Regions from separate parts of the Actinoplanes sp. NPDC019969 genome, predicted to be linked through region 1. Evidence: riboswitches for the same ligand, from Rfam matches in the RefSeq annotation. Region 1 holds a riboswitch; the other holds the start of a gene.
The links. A riboswitch is a leader RNA that binds a small molecule or an ion and turns the genes downstream of it on or off. The one in region 1 is predicted to bind S-adenosylmethionine.

Region 1 (7,841 bases):
GAGCCGACCGCCTTGGCGATGGTGTGCACGTCGGGGGCGAATCCGGCGGCGCGCGCGGCGGTGACCGCGTCGTTGATCACCTGGGTGTGCGGCACCAGGTACATCGACAGGCAGACGGTGGGCACCGGTTCGCTCAGCAGCTCGACCAGCCGGCCGGTGAGCCCGGCCAGGTGGCGGCCGTCCGGCACCCGGTAGTCGCCGACCGCCTCCGGCCGTTCGACGGTGATGCCGGGGCTGTACGGCAGGAGCCGGTCCAGGGGCTTGAGCGGCAGGCCGGCCGCCCGCAGCGCCGGTACCGGCCAGGTGAGCAGCCGGACGTCGTCGAAGCCGCGGGTGAGCGCGACCTCGGCGAGGTTGCGGGCCTCCCCGGAGTGTCCGCAGATGACCGGGTCGGCGCGGACCGCGATGACGAGTCGGCGGGTGGGTCGGCTCATCGGGCTTCCTTAGGGTGGGAATCGGCGAGGGACGGCGGCCGGATCCCGTGCCCCCAGGTGGAGGGTTCGGGGCCGAGCCGCAGGTGCAGCCGTCCGCCGTGGTGGACGTCGGCGGCCGACAGGTGGGTGCCGTGCAGGGGCCTCCCGTTGAGGGTCGCGGATTGCACGTACTGGGGCGCCGGGTCGCGGTCGAGGCCGTCGACGCCGATCGGGTTCGCGCGGTGGCCGCTGGTCTCGATGACGAACTCGCCGCCCTCGACCTGGAGCGCGGCGCGTTCGAAAGCGGGCGTGTTGACCAGGAACAGGTTCTGGCCGGCGACCGGGAACAGGCCGAGGGAGGCCCAGACGTACCAGGCGCTCAGCCCGCCCGAGTCGTCGTTGCCCGGCAGGCCGCCGGGTCCGGTGCCGAACTGCCAGGTCAGCGCCGAGTTGATCACTTCGGCGGTCCGGTCCGGGCGGCCCGCGTAGTGGTAGGCCCAGGGCACTTCCATGTCGGGCTCGTTGTTGAGGCCCTCGAACCGGTTCAGGGCGTACCCGGCGGCCATCTCGGCCGGGTCCGGGCCGCGGCCGGGCTGCTTCACCGGTTCCGCGCCGTAGCCGAAGAACCGGTCCAGCATCCGCGCGAACGCCCGGTCGCCGCCGGCCAGCGCGATCCGGCCGCGCATGTCGTGCAGCAGCCGGAACGAGTAGTTCCACTTGCCGCCCTCGTAGAACTCGGAGTCCCGCAGCAGGCCGGTGGCCGGGTCGAAGGCGTTCACCCAGTCCCGGCTGCGCCGGTCCAGGTCGGCGGCGAGGCGGTGGTCACCGAGGGCGCGGGCCACCGTGGCGGTGCAGTGGTGGGCGTACGCCAGGTCGAGGGTGTGCGTGATCGGGTGCACCACGCCGTGCTCCCAGAAGTCCTCGCCGTACAGCCGGCGCAGGTCGTCGACCATGTGCACGAGCGCCCAGGTCCAGTCGATGCCGGGCCGGTTGAGCGCGTGCATGTCGGCGAGCGCGGTGTGGGCGAGGGCGCTGGCCTGCCGGAAGAACCGGTCGGCGCCGCGGGCCATCCGGTAGCCGATCGGGAAGTTGCCCTCCTCCTCGCACACCCGGATCAGCGATTCGAGCAGGTCGTGGTGCCGGTCCGGGGCGATCGCGGAGAGCAGCGGCAGCTGCGTCTTGTAGATGTCCCACATGGTGCAGATGTCGAACGCGTACGGGCCGGGGCCGGGCCAGTTGGGGCTCTCGTCGCCGGCGATGCACGGCTTGATCAGCGAGTGGTACAGCGCGGTGGCCAAAACCGTGCGGCGCGCCGGGGTGCCGCCGTCGACCTGGACCCGGCCGAGGTGGTCGCGCCACCGGGACCGGGTGCGGGCGCGGACCGTCTCGAACGCCGTCGTCCCGGTGCCGCACTCCCGGTGCAGGTTCTCCCGGGCCTGGTCGCAGCCGCGCAGCGAGAACCCCATCCGCACCTCGATGGTCTGCCCGGCGCGGGCCGGGCCCATGAAGAGCATGCCGAACGGGCGCAGCGTGGTGTGCCGGATGCTGTCGAAGTCGAGGCGGGTGCCGCCGGGGATGAGCCGCCGGTCGTACCAGAGCATCTGCCGCCAGCCGGGGCTGTCCACCTCGATGTGCACCGAGAGCGGGATGCCCTCCATCACCACGGTGCCCTGCGCCCGACCGTGTCCCATGCTCTCGGCCTGGGCCCGCAGCGGCACGGTCCGGCCCAGGTCGATGGCCAGGCCGCCGCAGGACAGGTCGATGACGACACGGGCGCTGTGGTGGTCGGGGAAGGTGTAGCGGTGGACCGCGACCTTCTCCCCCACGGTGATCTCGCAGCGCACCCCGGTGTCCAGGTTGGCCGCGTAGTACCCGGCCTCGGCCCGCTCGTCCTCCAGTGACCAGGACTGGCCCAGGTCGTCGAGCGGCTGGGTCATCGGCGTCACGCGGACATAGTTGTAGTACTTGCGGATCGCGCCGGTGCCGGACTGCTGGAAGTGCGTGAACCCGGACGCCTTCAGCCGGTCGAACATCTCCTCCGGCACGCCCTCGGTGTTCTTGGCGTACCTGCCGTAACCGGTCGGGTACGCCCCCGAGTACGGGCAGGCGGAGACCATGCCGAAGGGTGAGGTGGCCCCCGGGTGGGTGTTGCCCACCTGCGGTTTCGGCCACCACCAGGTAGCGGCGAGACCGTGTGCGCGAGGCAGATCGGTGGCCGCGGTGCCGATGAAGGGATCAACGTCGTCAAGGATGGGCGGACTCTAACCGGCGACAGCGGTCCCCATGGTTTCGTCCAGGTGAACTCCCCTGACGGGCGACCGCAGCATCCCGTCGAACTCGGCGGCGGGCAGCGGCTTGCTGAAGAAGTAGCCCTGCACGGCCGGGCAGCCGGCGGACCGCAGCGCCGCCCAGTCGGCGAGCTCCTCGACACCCTCGGCGATCGTGGACATGCCCAGCGACCGGGCCAGCCACAGCACGGCCTGGATGATCGACGCCTTGCGCGGGTCCTCGGCCAGCCCGGCCACGAACGAGCGGTCCAGCTTGACGATGTCGGCGGGCAGCGACTTGAGCCAGGTCAGCGAGCTGTATCCGGTGCCGAAGTCGTCCAGGGCGATGCGCACACCGAGCTGCTTGAGCGAGGTGAGCCGCTCCGAGACGTCCACGGCGGACGACAGCAGCGCGGTCTCGGTGATCTCCAGGACGATCCGGGACGGGTCGAGGCCGGGCAGCCCGGCGAGCACGCCGGCGACCATCGGCACGAAGTCCGGTTCGGCGAGCTGCCGCGGGCTGACGTTGACCGACACGTACCCGAGCCGGTCGGACCAGTGCAGCAGGTGCTCGACGGCGGAGCGCAGCACGTGCTCGCCGAGCGGCACGATCAGGCCGGTCTCCTCGGCGGCGCCGATGAAGTGGTACGGGGACAGGATCCCGCCGTCCGGGGTGCGCATCCGGACCAGCGCCTCCGCGCCGGCGATCTGCCCGGTCACGGTGGACACCACCGGCTGGAACCACAGCGGCAGCGTCACCCGCGGGTCGCCGGCCAGGGCACGGCGCAGCCGGCCCTCGGCGGCGATCTTCTCCTGTACGGGCACCCGCAGCTCGTCGGTGTACACCTGGATCCGGTTGCCGCCGGCCCGCTTCGCCGCGTACATGGCGGTGTCCGCGGCGAGCACCACGTCCTCGGCCGGCATCGGCCCGAACGCGGTGGTGACGCCGACGCTGACCGAGACGGGCAGCTCGACGGCGCCGACCGGCAGCGGCTCGGCCAGCGAGGCGAGGATGCTGTTGCCGACCCGCAGGCCGGTGCCGGACGGTCCGGCCAGGGCGGCGATGAACTCGTCGCCGCCGAGCCGGGCCACCAGGGCGCCGGGCGGGACGACCTGCCCGAGGCGCTGGGCGAGCGCGCGCAGCACATCGTCGCCGCTGGCGTGCCCGGCCCCGTCGTTGATCGACTTGAACCGGTCGACGTCCAGGTAGATCACGCTGACCGGCTCGGCGCTGCCGGCCAGCAGCGCGGCCAGGTCGTGCTCGAACGCCTTGCGGGACAGCAGCCCGGTGAGCGAGTCGTGGCGTACCTGGTGGCGCAGTTCGGCCTCGTGGTCGCGGACCGCGGTGACGTCCAGGCAGTGCACGAAGATCAGCCGCAGGGCGCCGTCCCGGCCGTAGAGGCCGGTGGCGTGGGTCTGCGCCCAGATCAGCGAGCCGTCGTCGGTGCGCCGGTACTGCCGGGTCACGGTGACCGGCTCGGGCGAGTCGGTGAGCATCCTTCCCAGCTGCGGCTCGTCCGGGGTGACCGGGGCGAGTGGCAGGTGGGCGAGGGAGAAGCCGTCGGGCAGCACGGCGGGCAGGCGCAGCCACTCGCGGTAGGCGGCGTTGGTACGGACCATCCGCCCGTCCGGGGTGAACATCGCCATCGGCACCGGGGTCTCGTCGAACGCCACCGACAGCTGCGCCCGGCTCTCGCTCAGGTGCTCCTCGGCGCGCTCCTCGGCGGTCTCGTTGAACCGCCAGGCGACGATCTGGAAGGAGGCGGCGGCGAGCACCGCCACCCCGTGCAGCAGCGCCCAGACCAGCGGGTTCTCCCGGGCCTGGTCGTTGCCGAAGGTGTGCTCGATCTCGAAGGTGCCGAACCCGGCGTGGTGGGCGACGGTGGCGAGCAGGAAGCCGCCGAACGGCGCCCAGTCCCGGTACAGCGCGAGCGCCGGGATGGCGACGAAGAACGCGAAGTGCGCCTCGGTCAGGCCGTGGCAGAACGCCACGAACCCGGCGCAGGCCGCGGCGGCGCCGAGCGCGACGGCCAGCGACCGGACCCGCCGGTTGCGCAGCACCGTGGCCGCGACCAGGCTGGACAGCACCAGGCCGTCGGTGATCAGGAGTTCGGTGGGGTGGGCCCCGGTGAGCACCCCGTACACGGTGAGCAGCACCATGACGACGCCGAGCAGCACCGTCAGCAGCCGGTGCCGGCCCGCCCAGTCCCCGTCGCTGAGGCCCCGCCCGGCCGGAAGCCGGTCGCGGAGCCGCCTCATCCACGTCGCCACGAACGCATCATCGGCCTGCCGGGGCCGGGTCCGCGTTCCTGCCGGGTTGCTACTGGGGTGTGAGTACCGCTACTGGGGTGTGAGTACCGCGCGCAGCCCGGCGACCAGCCGGTCGATGTCACCGTCGGTGCTGCCCAGGCCGAAGCTGACCCGCAGCAGCCCGGGCGTCCCGTCGCCGCAGGAACCGGTCCGCCCGGCGCCGGTCAGCCGGCGGGTCAGCGGGTGGGCGCAGAACTGGCCGGCCCGTACCCCGATGCCGTGCTCGCGGCCGAGCCGCTGGGCGACCTCGGCCGGGTCGTGGCCGGGCAGGGCCAGCGAGACGATGCCGACCCGGGGGTGGGCCGGGCCGAACAGGCTGACCTCGACGGCCTCCGGCACGGTCGCCAGACCGTCCCGGAGCCGGGTCAGCAGGTCCTGCTCGTGAGCGTGCAGGGCGGCCCGGTCCGCGGTGAGGAGCGCCTCGCAGACGGCGGCCAGGGCGACGGCGCCGAGCAGGTTCGGGGTGCCGCCCTCGTGCCGGGCGGCCCCGGTGGCCCAGGTCAGGTCGCCGGGACGGTCACCGACGGCGGTGACGGCGCCGCCACCGGCGAGGTACGGGGCCGCCGCGTCCAGCCAGTCCGCGCGGCCCACCAGCACCCCGGCGCCGAACGGGGCGTACAGCTTGTGGCCGGAGAACGCGACGTAGTCGGCGCCGAGATCGTCCAGGTCGATCGGGCGGTGCGGGGCGAGCTGGGCGGCGTCGACGACCACCCGGGCGCCGTGGGCGTGCGCGACGTCGGCCAGCTCGCGCACCGGCCACACCTCGCCGGTGACGTTGCTCGCCCCGGTGACGGTGACGACGACCGGCCCGGTGATCTCGCGCAGAGCCGCATCCAGCGCTTCTTTCACCAGACCGGATGAAGGCACCGGCAACCGGACCGGGTTCGGCCAGGGCAGCAGGTTGGCGTGGTGCTCGCCGTCGAACTGGACCGTCGTGGCGCCCGGCGGCAGCGCCCGGGCCAGCAGGTTCAGCGCGTCGGTGGTGTTCCGGGTGAAGATCACCGTGTCGCTCGCGCGGGCGCCGGTGAACTCGGCGACCACGTCGCGGGCCAGCTCGTACGCGACGGTGGAGCTGTGCGACCGGATGCCGGTGCCGCGGTGGACGCTGCCGTACCGCGGCAGCAGGTCCTGGATCGCGTCGGCGGCCGCCTGCACGCACGGCGCCGAGGCCGCGTAGTCGAGGTGCGCGAAGCGGACGGCCTCGCCGGACGGGAGCTCGACCTTGAGATCGTCGCCGATGACGGACAGAGATGGCATGACCGCGCCTCCACGGGTTCGCCGTTTTGCCGCTGCCGGACGGCAGCGGCCCGGTCCTCACCCGGGGCACCCCGTCGCGAACGGAAGGGTTGCCGGCCAGCGAGCCGGGGCTTCGCGCTGGCGCTCATGACCTGCATCGGAACGTAGCAGATGTCACGCCCCGCACCAATCTCCCACGCAACAAGTAGGGATTAAAGTCCTGATCATGACGATCTCGTTCCAGGACCAGTGGGACCAGTGGCACGCCGAGCACGAGCAGCGGCGCGCCGATCCACACGGCTTCCTCGCCATCACCGGCCTGCACTGGCTCGACGCGAACCCGCAGCGGTTCGAGGGCGCGCCGGGCGCGTGGAGCACCGGGCCGGAGGGCGTGACCGTCGCCCTGGCCGAGGGTGAGTCGCTGACCGTGGACGGCACGGCGATCACCGGCACGCACACCTTCGCGCCGCTCGCCGAGCGCGCCGACATCACCGTGGGTCACGGAAACGCGAAGATCGAGATCGCCCGGCGGGGTGGCTTCGACGTGGTCCGGCCCCGGCACCCGGACAACCCGGTACTCACCGGCTACCCCGGCACGCCCGCCTATCCCGCCGACGAGAAGTGGATGGTGACCGGCTCCTACCAGGCTTTCGACGAGCCGAAGCCGACAACGGTGGGCTCGGTGTCGGAGGGGATCGAGCACGTCTACGAGTCGCCGGGCCGGATCGACTTCGAGGTCGGCGGGGTGCGGCAGTCACTGATCGCTTTCAACGGCAGCACGCCGGGGTCACTGTTCGTGTTGTTCACCGACGCGACGTCGGGGCTGACCACCTACGCGGCGAACCGGAGCCTGTTCATCGCGCCGCCGGCCGCCGACGGCACGGTCACCCTGGACTTCAACCGGGCGACGAACCTGCCGTGCGCGTACACCGAGTTCGCCACCTGCCCGCTGCCGCCCACCGGCAACCGGCTCGAGGTCGCCATCGAGGCCGGTGAGCAGATTCCGCGGTAGTTTGCTGCGATGGAGGAGCTTGCGGAACTCATCGCGATCCGCTCGACGGCGGATCGGCCGGACGAGCTGCGGCGTGCGCTGGGCTTCCTGCTCACGGTGGCCGGTCCCGGTTTCGGGGTACGCCACTTCGAGTCCCACGGCAGGCCCAGCGCCCTCCTGACCTCCGCGGAGGGGACGCCGCGCGTCATCCTGAACGCCCACCTGGACGTCGTCCCCGGCGAGCCGCACCAGTTCGTCCCGCGACGCGACGGCGACCGGCTGTACGGCCGCGGCGCCCACGACATGAAGGCCGCCGCCCTGGTGATGGCCGGGGTGTTCCGCGACCTGGCGCCCCGCCTGCCGTACCCGCTCGCCCTGCAACTGGTCACCGACGAGGAGGTGGGCGGGTTCGACGGCACCGGGCACCAGGTGGAGCAGGGCGTCCGGGCCGGGTTCGTGATCATCGGCGAGCAGAGCAACCTGCGGGTCGTGCCCGAGTCGAAGGGCATCCTGCGGGCCCGGCTCTCCGCGACCGGCCGGACCGCGCACGCCGCCTACCCGTGGCTCGGCACGAACGCGCTGCTCACCGTGGTCGAGGCGGTCCGCCGGCTGCTCCAGCGGTAC
Region 2 (7,841 bases), on a different contig from region 1:
CAGCCGACCGTCGTGTCCCGGGTGACGAACGCCGCGTCGCCGCCGGTCACGTCCACCACGGTCAGCACGGTGCTGGTCCACCCGTTGCCGACCAGGTTGCGCAGCTTGCGCCGGGCCTCGTCGATGAGCGGGCGGTGCGCGTTGTCCGGCAGCACGTCCTGCGGGAGCAGCGAGACGCGGTCACCAGGGCTGACCATCTTGCCGAGCACGGACACCCGCAGGATCTCCGGGTCGAGGACGGCGACCACCTCGGGCGGGCCGGCCAGGGTCACCCGGCCGGCCTCGACCTTCGGGATCGGCGTGACGGTGGCCCGGTCGCCGTACCCCACCTCGAGGTTGCCCCGGGTGATGTCGTCGGCGTGCAGGTCGCCCAGGGTGTCCGTGCGGGCCTCCACGACGATGCCGGCGGTCGTCCCGGCGCGCACGGCGCCACCGGTGGAGGCGCGTTCGCCGGTCAGCCGGACCGCGTCGCCCGGCCGCAGATCCAGCGCCTTCATCACGTCCGGGTGCAGCCGGACGATGCCGCGGCCCGTGTCGAGCGCGGAGAAGCCGCGGTTCACCGTCAGCGTGAGATCATCGGCCACCGAGCGTGCCTCCGGTTCGATCGTCCTGGGGTACGGCATGTCCACGCTATCCGCTCGGGGGTAGTGGGACTGCTGAGAGGTTTCACAGGCACCGCTCAGGCCGCTCCGGCTAGCGTGTGCGCCATGTCTGCCCTGACCGACCGTCTCCGGCTCACCCGGCGCCGGGTCATTCCCGCGGTTGCCGCCGTCGTGGTGCTGGCCGCCGCGGCCGTCTGGGCCGTGCGCCCCGAGCCGGTCTCCTGGACGACCGAGGATCTGCGCCTGGCCGGTGACGGCGGGGTCGAGCTGGATGCCCGGTTCTATCTGCCGGAGGACCGGGACGGCAAGGTTCCGGCGGTGCTGCTGGCGCACGGGTTCGGCGGGTCCAAGGAGTCCGTCCGGGACGACGCGGAGTCGCTGGCCGAGCAGGGGTTCGCGGTCCTGGCGTACACCGCACGGGGTTTCGGCCGCAGCACCGGGGAGATCCACCTGGACAGCCCGGACCACGAGGTCAAGGACGCGCAGAAGCTGCTCGACTGGCTGGCCGCCCGCGCCGAGGTGACCACCGACGGCGCCGGCGATCCGAGGGTCGCCGTGGTCGGCGGGTCGTACGGCGGCGCGCTCGCCCTCCTGCTCGCCGGCCAGGATCAGCGGGTCGACGCGATCGTCCCGTCGATCACCTGGAACGACCTGGAGGAGTCGCTGGTCCCCGGCGGCGTCTTCAAGAAGAGCTGGGCCGGTTACTTCTTCGGCAGTGGCGCGTCGACGCTGCAGCTGGGCGGCCGTCCCGCCGAGACGTCGCCGCAGGCCGACCCCGCGTGCGGCCGGTTCGCCGAGGACGTCTGCAAGGCGTACCTGCAGATGGCCACCACCGGCATCCCCGACGACACCACGAAGGCTCTGCTGGCGAAGTCGAGCCCGGCGAGCGTGCTCGGCAAGATCAAGGCGCCGACGCTGCTCATCCAGGGCGCCGTGGACAGCCTCTTCCCGCTCTCCGAGGCGGATGCCAACGCCAAGGGCATCGCCGCGGCCGGCACCCCGGTGAAGGTCGCCTGGTTCACCGGCGGTCACGACGGCGGGTCCGGCCCGGCCAACGACTCGGACCGGGTCAAGTTCCTCACGCTGCAGTGGCTGAACCATTACCTCAAGGGCGAGGGCGACCCGCCGAGCGACGACTTCACCTGGTCACGGGTGGCCGGGTTCAGCGCGACCAGCAGGGATCTGGCGACCAACGGGTACTCGGCGGACACGTACCCCGGCATCTCCGGAACCGGGACCACCGACGTCGCCGTCACCGGACCGGCCCAGCCGATCGCCAACCCGCCGAACGGGAACCCGGGCGCGATCTCGTCGATGCCCGGCCTCACCAGCCGGCTGAGTTCGCTGCTCAGCGGCGGGGTCGCGATCGACGTGCCGGGCCAGCACGCGAACTTCACGTCGGCCCCGCTGACCGGCGCGATCGACGTGGCCGGCGCGCCGGCGGTGAAGTTGCGGGTGGCGTCGCCGGCCGGCGAGGCGGTGCTCTTCGTCAAGCTCTACGACGTCGACCCGAACGGCGCGGCGACGCTCAGCGCCGGCCTGGTCGCGCCGATCCGGCTCACCGGGCTGCCGGCCGACATCGCGCAGGCCCAGCCGGTCACCGTGACGCTGCCGGCCATCGTCCGGCAGATCGAGGCCGGGCACACCATCCGCATCACGGTGGCGACCACCGACCAGGCGTACCTCAGCCCGGCCACGCCCGCCGTCCACACCGTCGCGGTGGAGCCGGCGCTCACCCTGCCGACGCTCGTCGGCACCCCGATCGCCGACCCGGGCCAGCTCTGGTGGTGGGCGCTGGCCGGGGTGGTCGGCGTGATCCTGCTCGGGCTGGGTCTCCTGCTGCTGGTCCGCCGGATCCGGCACCGCCGCCGCGACGTGACCGTGGTCGCCGAGCACGCGGACACGCCGCTGGTGGTCAACGGGCTGCGCAAGGCGTACGGCGACGGGTTCGTGGCGGTCCAGGAGATCAGTTTCCGGGTGCAGCGCGGCCAGGTCGTCGGCCTGCTCGGGCCGAACGGCGCGGGCAAGACCACCACGCTGCGGGTGCTGATGGGCCTGACCCAGCCGACCGCCGGCGAGATCTTCGTCTTCGGGCACCGGCTGGTTCCGGGCGCCCCGATCCTGTCCCGGGTCGGCGCGCTGGTCGAGGGGCCGGGCTTCCTGCCGCACCTGAGCGGCTACGAGAACCTGAAGGCGTACTGGCAGGCCACCGGCCGGCCGTGGGCGGACGCCCGGTTCGAGGAGGCGCTGGAGATCGCCGGTCTGGGCGACTCGGTGCACCGCAAGACCCGCAAGTACAGCCACGGCATGCGGCAGCGTCTCGCCATCGCCCAGGCCATGCTCGGCCTGCCCGAGCTGCTGGTGCTCGACGAGCCGACGGACGGCCTCGACCCGCCGCAGATCGCCGAGATGCGCCGGGTGCTGCAGCGGTACGCCACCGACGGCCGCGCCGTGCTCGTCTCCAGCCACCTGCTCGCCGAGGTGGAACAGACCTGCACCCACGCGGTGGTCGTCAACAAGGGCCGGATCGTGGCGTCCGGCCCGGTCGGCGACATCGTCGGGGACTCCCCGTCGGTGCAGCTCGACGTGTCGGACGTGCCGGCCGCGACGCGGATCCTCGAGGAGCTGGGCGTGCGCTCGGTCAAGCCGGAAGGCCCCAACGGGCTCATCGTCGACATGAACGGCACGGCCCGCGCCGAGATCGTCGCGTCGCTGGTCGGCGCCGGGATCGGGGTGGACCGGCTGGTGCCGCGCCGCCGCCTGGAGGACGCGTTCCTGTCCCTGGTCGGCGACAACTCGCGAGGAAGTGGAGACCGATGAGCAGTCTCGAAGCGGCAACCGGTTACAAGCCCTCGCGCACGCTGCCGATCTGGGCCGAGGTGAAGCGGCAGGCGTCCCGCCGGCGCACCCAGTTGGCGCTCGGGTTCATGGTGGTGCTGCCGCTGATCGTGCTGGGCGCGTTCGAGTTCGGCAACACCAGCGGCCGTGACGACGACGGCGACGGCGGTGGCGCGTTCAGCAGCATCGCCGACCTGGCCACCTCCGGCGGGCTCAACTTCGCGCTGTTCTGCCTCGCCGTCTCGGCCGGGTTCCTGCTGGTCGTGGTGGTGGCGCTGTTCTTCGGCGACACCGTGGCGAGCGAGGCGAGCTGGGGCAGCCTGCGCTATCTGCTGGCGATCCCGGTGCCCCGGGCCAGGCTGCTCGGCGTGAAACTGACCGTCGCCGGGCTGTACTCGCTGCTCGCCCTCCTCACCCTGGTCGGCACCGGCCTGCTGATCGGCACGCTGCGCTACGGCTGGGGCCCGCTCGGCAGTTCCATCGCCGCCGAGCTGCCACCGGCCGAGGGCCTGCTGCGGCTGCTCGGCATCGTCGCCTACCTGGCGGTGACCCTGCTGGTGGTGGCCGGTCTGGCGTTCCTGCTGTCGGTGCTGACGGACGCGGCGCTGGGCGCGGTCGGCGGCGCCGTGATGCTCTGCATCCTGTCCAACATCCTGAACGAGATCGAGGCGCTCGGCGACCTGCGCAAGATCCTCCCGACGTACTACAACGACGCCTGGCGCGGCCTGCTCTCCACCCCGATCCAGACCGACGAGCTGGCCCAGGGCACGATCTCGGCGATCGTCTACGCGACGATCTTCTGGGGGCTGGCTTTCTACCGCTTCACCCGCAAGGACGTCACTTCTTAGGACCTTTTCCGGTACGGGCCACGCACGGTCCCGTGACTCGCGGCAGCAACGGTGGGCGGCTCTGACGGACCGTCCCCGGCTCCCGCTCATGCGTGGGGCTCCCCGGCTGGTTGTCAGGGCTGTCTCAGCGGCGCTGAGACAGCCCTGACAACCAGCCGGGCAAACCACATGCATGACCCGCCGGCCGGGGACGGTCCGGTGTCACGCCTGGAGTGGCTGCCGCGAGTCACGGTGCTCTGCTACGGCGTACCAAAAGAGGGTTTTGAGAGGTTCTGGGAGGAATCTGGAAGGAAGTCGCTCACACCTCGGGATCTCCGTATGGCGTTGACGGAATCTCGTCGTAAGGTGTGGGAAACAACTGAATACCTCATCCAGAGGGGCAGAGGGATACGGCCCGACGAAGCCCCGGCAACCACCGCGCAGGACATCTCGATGACGAGGCCGCGCGTGGCAGGTGCTAATTCCGTCCCCGTTTCGGCAGGTCGCCGCGGGGAAAGATGAGAGGAAACTCAAATGACGTCTGTCGTCGACGTACCCTCCACCACCTCCACGTCGCCCGCCCGCGGTCTGATCTGTCGCGCCTGCAGTGCTGAATACCCGCTCGCCGCGCAGCACGCCTGTTACGAATGTTTCGGCCCGCTCGAGGTCGCCTACGACGAGGCGGCGCTCGCGCGGGTGACCCGGGCCCAGATCGAGGCGGGCCCGCAGAACATCTGGCGGTACGCGGCCCTGCTGCCCGCCGGCCAGGACCCGGCGACCCGCGTTTCCGTCGACCCGGGCATGACTCCGCTGGTCGCCGCCCCGGCGCTGGCCGCCGCGCTGAACATCCAGGCGCCGCTGTACGTCAAGGACGACTCGCAGAACCCGACCCACTCGTTCAAGGACCGGGTCGTCTCGGTGGCCCTGACCGCCGCCAAGGAGCTCGGCTTCACCCGGTTCTCCTGCGCCTCCACCGGCAACCTGGCCAACTCGGTCGCCGCCCACGCGGCCCGCGCCGGCGTGCCGAGCATCGTGTTCATCCCGGCCGACCTGGAGCAGGGCAAGGTCATCACGACCGCGGTGTACGGCGGTGAGCTGGTCGCCATCGAGGGCTCCTACGACGACGTGAACCGGCTGTGCAGCGAGCTGGTGGAGACCGACGAGTTCGAGGACACCGCGTTCGTGAACGTGAACGTGCGGCCGTTCTACGCCGAGGGCTCCAAGACCCTCGGGTACGAGGTCGCCGAGCAGCTCGGCTGGCGCATCCCGGCTCAGGTGGTCATCCCGATGGCCTCCGGTGAGCTGCTCACCAAGGTGGACAAGGCGTTCAGCGAACTCGTCGAGATCGGTCTCGCCGAGGCCCCGGAGGGCGGTTGGACCGTCTTCGGCGCCCAGTCCGAGGGCTGCAACCCGATCGCCGTCGCGCTGCACGCCGACACCGACGTGATCACCCCGGTGAAGCCGACCGGCATCGCCAAGTCGCTGAACATCGGCGACCCGTCCGCCGGGCCGTACGCGATCGAGGCCGTCCGCCGCACCGGTGGCTGGATGGACTACGCCAACGACGACGAGATCCGGGCCGGTATCCGGCTGCTCGCCGAAACCACCGGCATCTTCGCCGAGACCGCCGGCGGGACCACCGTCGCGGTGCTGAAGAAGCTGGTGGAGAGCGGCCGGCTGGACCCGAGCAAGGAGACCGTCGTCTACAACACCGGCGAGGGTCTGAAGACTCTGGACGCGGTGGCCGGCCAGGTTGGACCCACCCACACGATCAAGCCGTCGCTGAAAGGCGCGCGTGAGGCGGGCCTGCTCGGATAACTCTCAGTGACCGGTTATCAGCCGGTTGTCGAGAATTACCTCCTCCGAGGACTTGCGATCCGATCTCCGGATCGGCAGGATGCTCTCTGCGGGAGGACGCGACGCCGTACGAGGCCCCTCACCTGAGCTTGGCGACAATCTCCGAGGGTCCCAACGATCCAGCGCTGACCCATCTGGCTACGTGCCCGGAGGCGCTGTGCGTCCGTCCTCCCGACCAAAAACCTTGTTCACCCATGGCCGCAACGGGATCTCCAACGGGTAATTCCCGTCTTCCAGGCCCGCGTTCCGTTCGAACCAGTTCCGGACGCCGTAGGACCTGGTCAGCGCGATCGACCAGCCGCACGCCAGCCAGTAGGCGGGCCAGAACAACGGCCCGAGCACCGCGTACTGCCCGGCGTGCCGTGACTCGTGCGCGAACAGCCGGGTCCGTTCCTCGGCCAGCAGCCAGTCCGCGGTCCGCTTCGTGATGATCACCGACCCGACCGTGAAACACGTCGCCTTCGGCACCCGCAGCCGGTAGTTCTCGGCGATCAGGACCCCGTCCCGGCCCCGCCGGATCCGGGCACCGGTCGCCTTGGCCAGCAGCAGACCGGCCAGAGTGGTCCCGTTCACCGCGGTCAGCGTGGTCCGCGCCCGATGCCATCCGCGCCCGGCCATCACACTCTCCGGCGCATCTGGAGCTCGGCCAGGGCCGGGATGGTCGGATGCCGCAGGCGCACGCCGGTGTCGGCGAAACCGAGTTTCTCGTACGCCCGGACGGCGCGCCCGTTGCCGCACACCACCTCGAGCATCAACTCGTCACGCCCGCACGCCGCGGACCAGTCGGCGACCGCCTCGACCAGCTGGCCCAGCAGCTTGCCGCCGCGGTGCGCGGGCGTCAGGTAGACCGCGAAGATCACCGTGCAGCCGGGCTCGCCGGGCACCACGCACCCGCCGGCATGACCGATCAGCGGACCGCCCGGATCCGCGATGAACTGGGCCCGCTCCGGCCCGGACGACGACTCCCGGATCAGCTGCCGATAGCCCTCGTGGGGCCGGGCCGCCGCCCGCTCCAGGGTCTCCAGGAAGGCCAGGGGACTGTCCGCCAGCATCTCCAGGCGCAGGGCACGCATCCGTGCCGCGTCGTCCGGTGTGACCCGGCGTACGGTCCAGTTCTCCATGCAGTTCTCTTACCGCTCCGGGCCCCTCCCGGCAAGTGGGATACGCCGTGAGCTGGGCTTTCAAGATCCTTATCGAAACCCGGGGCTGTCGGAGAGCTTTCGCGGGAAGATGGGGTTTCTTGCACTCGCCATTCGAGAGTGCTAAACAAGTGATTGGCACTCGCGCCTTGTGAGTGCCAACAGGTCGGGACGGTGGGGTTCCGGTCGCGGTGCTGCCATCGGCATCGGGGCACGGAGCCGGTCGTCGCGGGCTATCCGGCTCGGCCTGAGGACGTCACCTTCGCCAGGTGGTGGCGTCCGCAGACTTCCTCAAAGTGCGGAGAGCGGGGCCGACGAGGCCCGGCACCGCGGATGTCCGGGAGGACAACGCCGTATGGCCAAGATCATCGCATTCGACGAGGAGGCTCGTCGGGGCCTCGAGCGTGGCATGAACCAGCTCGCTGACGCCGTCAAGGTGACGCTCGGCCCCAAGGGTCGCAACGTCGTCCTGGAGAAGAAGTGGGGCGCCCCCACGATCACCAACGATGGTGTATCCATCGCCAAGGAGATCGAGCTCGAGGACACCTTCGAGAAGATCGGCGCCGAGCTGGTCAAGG

Region 2: another riboswitch for S-adenosylmethionine. It lies ahead of thrC (threonine synthase); the one in region 1 lies ahead of ACZ3II_RS17975 (aminotransferase class V-fold PLP-dependent enzyme).

What each region holds. Positions count from the first base shown of each region.
Region 1 covers NZ_JBVHFK010000005.1:389,170-397,010, reverse strand. The annotation lists gene ACZ3II_RS17990 (glycosyltransferase) at 1-434, opposite strand, end outside; gene ACZ3II_RS17985 (GH92 family glycosyl hydrolase) at 431-2,641, opposite strand; gene ACZ3II_RS17980 (putative bifunctional diguanylate cyclase/phosphodiesterase) at 2,675-4,951, opposite strand; gene ACZ3II_RS17975 (aminotransferase class V-fold PLP-dependent enzyme) at 5,021-6,247, opposite strand; SAM riboswitch class IV at 6,265-6,379, opposite strand; gene ACZ3II_RS17970 (DUF1684 domain-containing protein) at 6,453-7,238, shown strand; gene ACZ3II_RS17965 (M20 family metallopeptidase) at 7,248-7,841, shown strand, end outside.
Region 2 covers NZ_JBVHFK010000001.1:739,954-747,794, reverse strand. The annotation lists gene ACZ3II_RS03605 (AAA family ATPase) at 1-623, opposite strand, end outside; gene ACZ3II_RS03600 (alpha/beta fold hydrolase) at 708-3,422, shown strand; gene ACZ3II_RS03595 (ABC transporter permease) at 3,419-4,288, shown strand; SAM riboswitch class I at 4,653-4,792, shown strand; gene thrC (threonine synthase) at 4,802-6,085, shown strand; gene ACZ3II_RS03585 (hypothetical protein) at 6,263-6,697, opposite strand; gene ACZ3II_RS03580 (GNAT family N-acetyltransferase) at 6,742-7,245, opposite strand; gene groL (chaperonin GroEL) at 7,619-7,841, shown strand, end outside.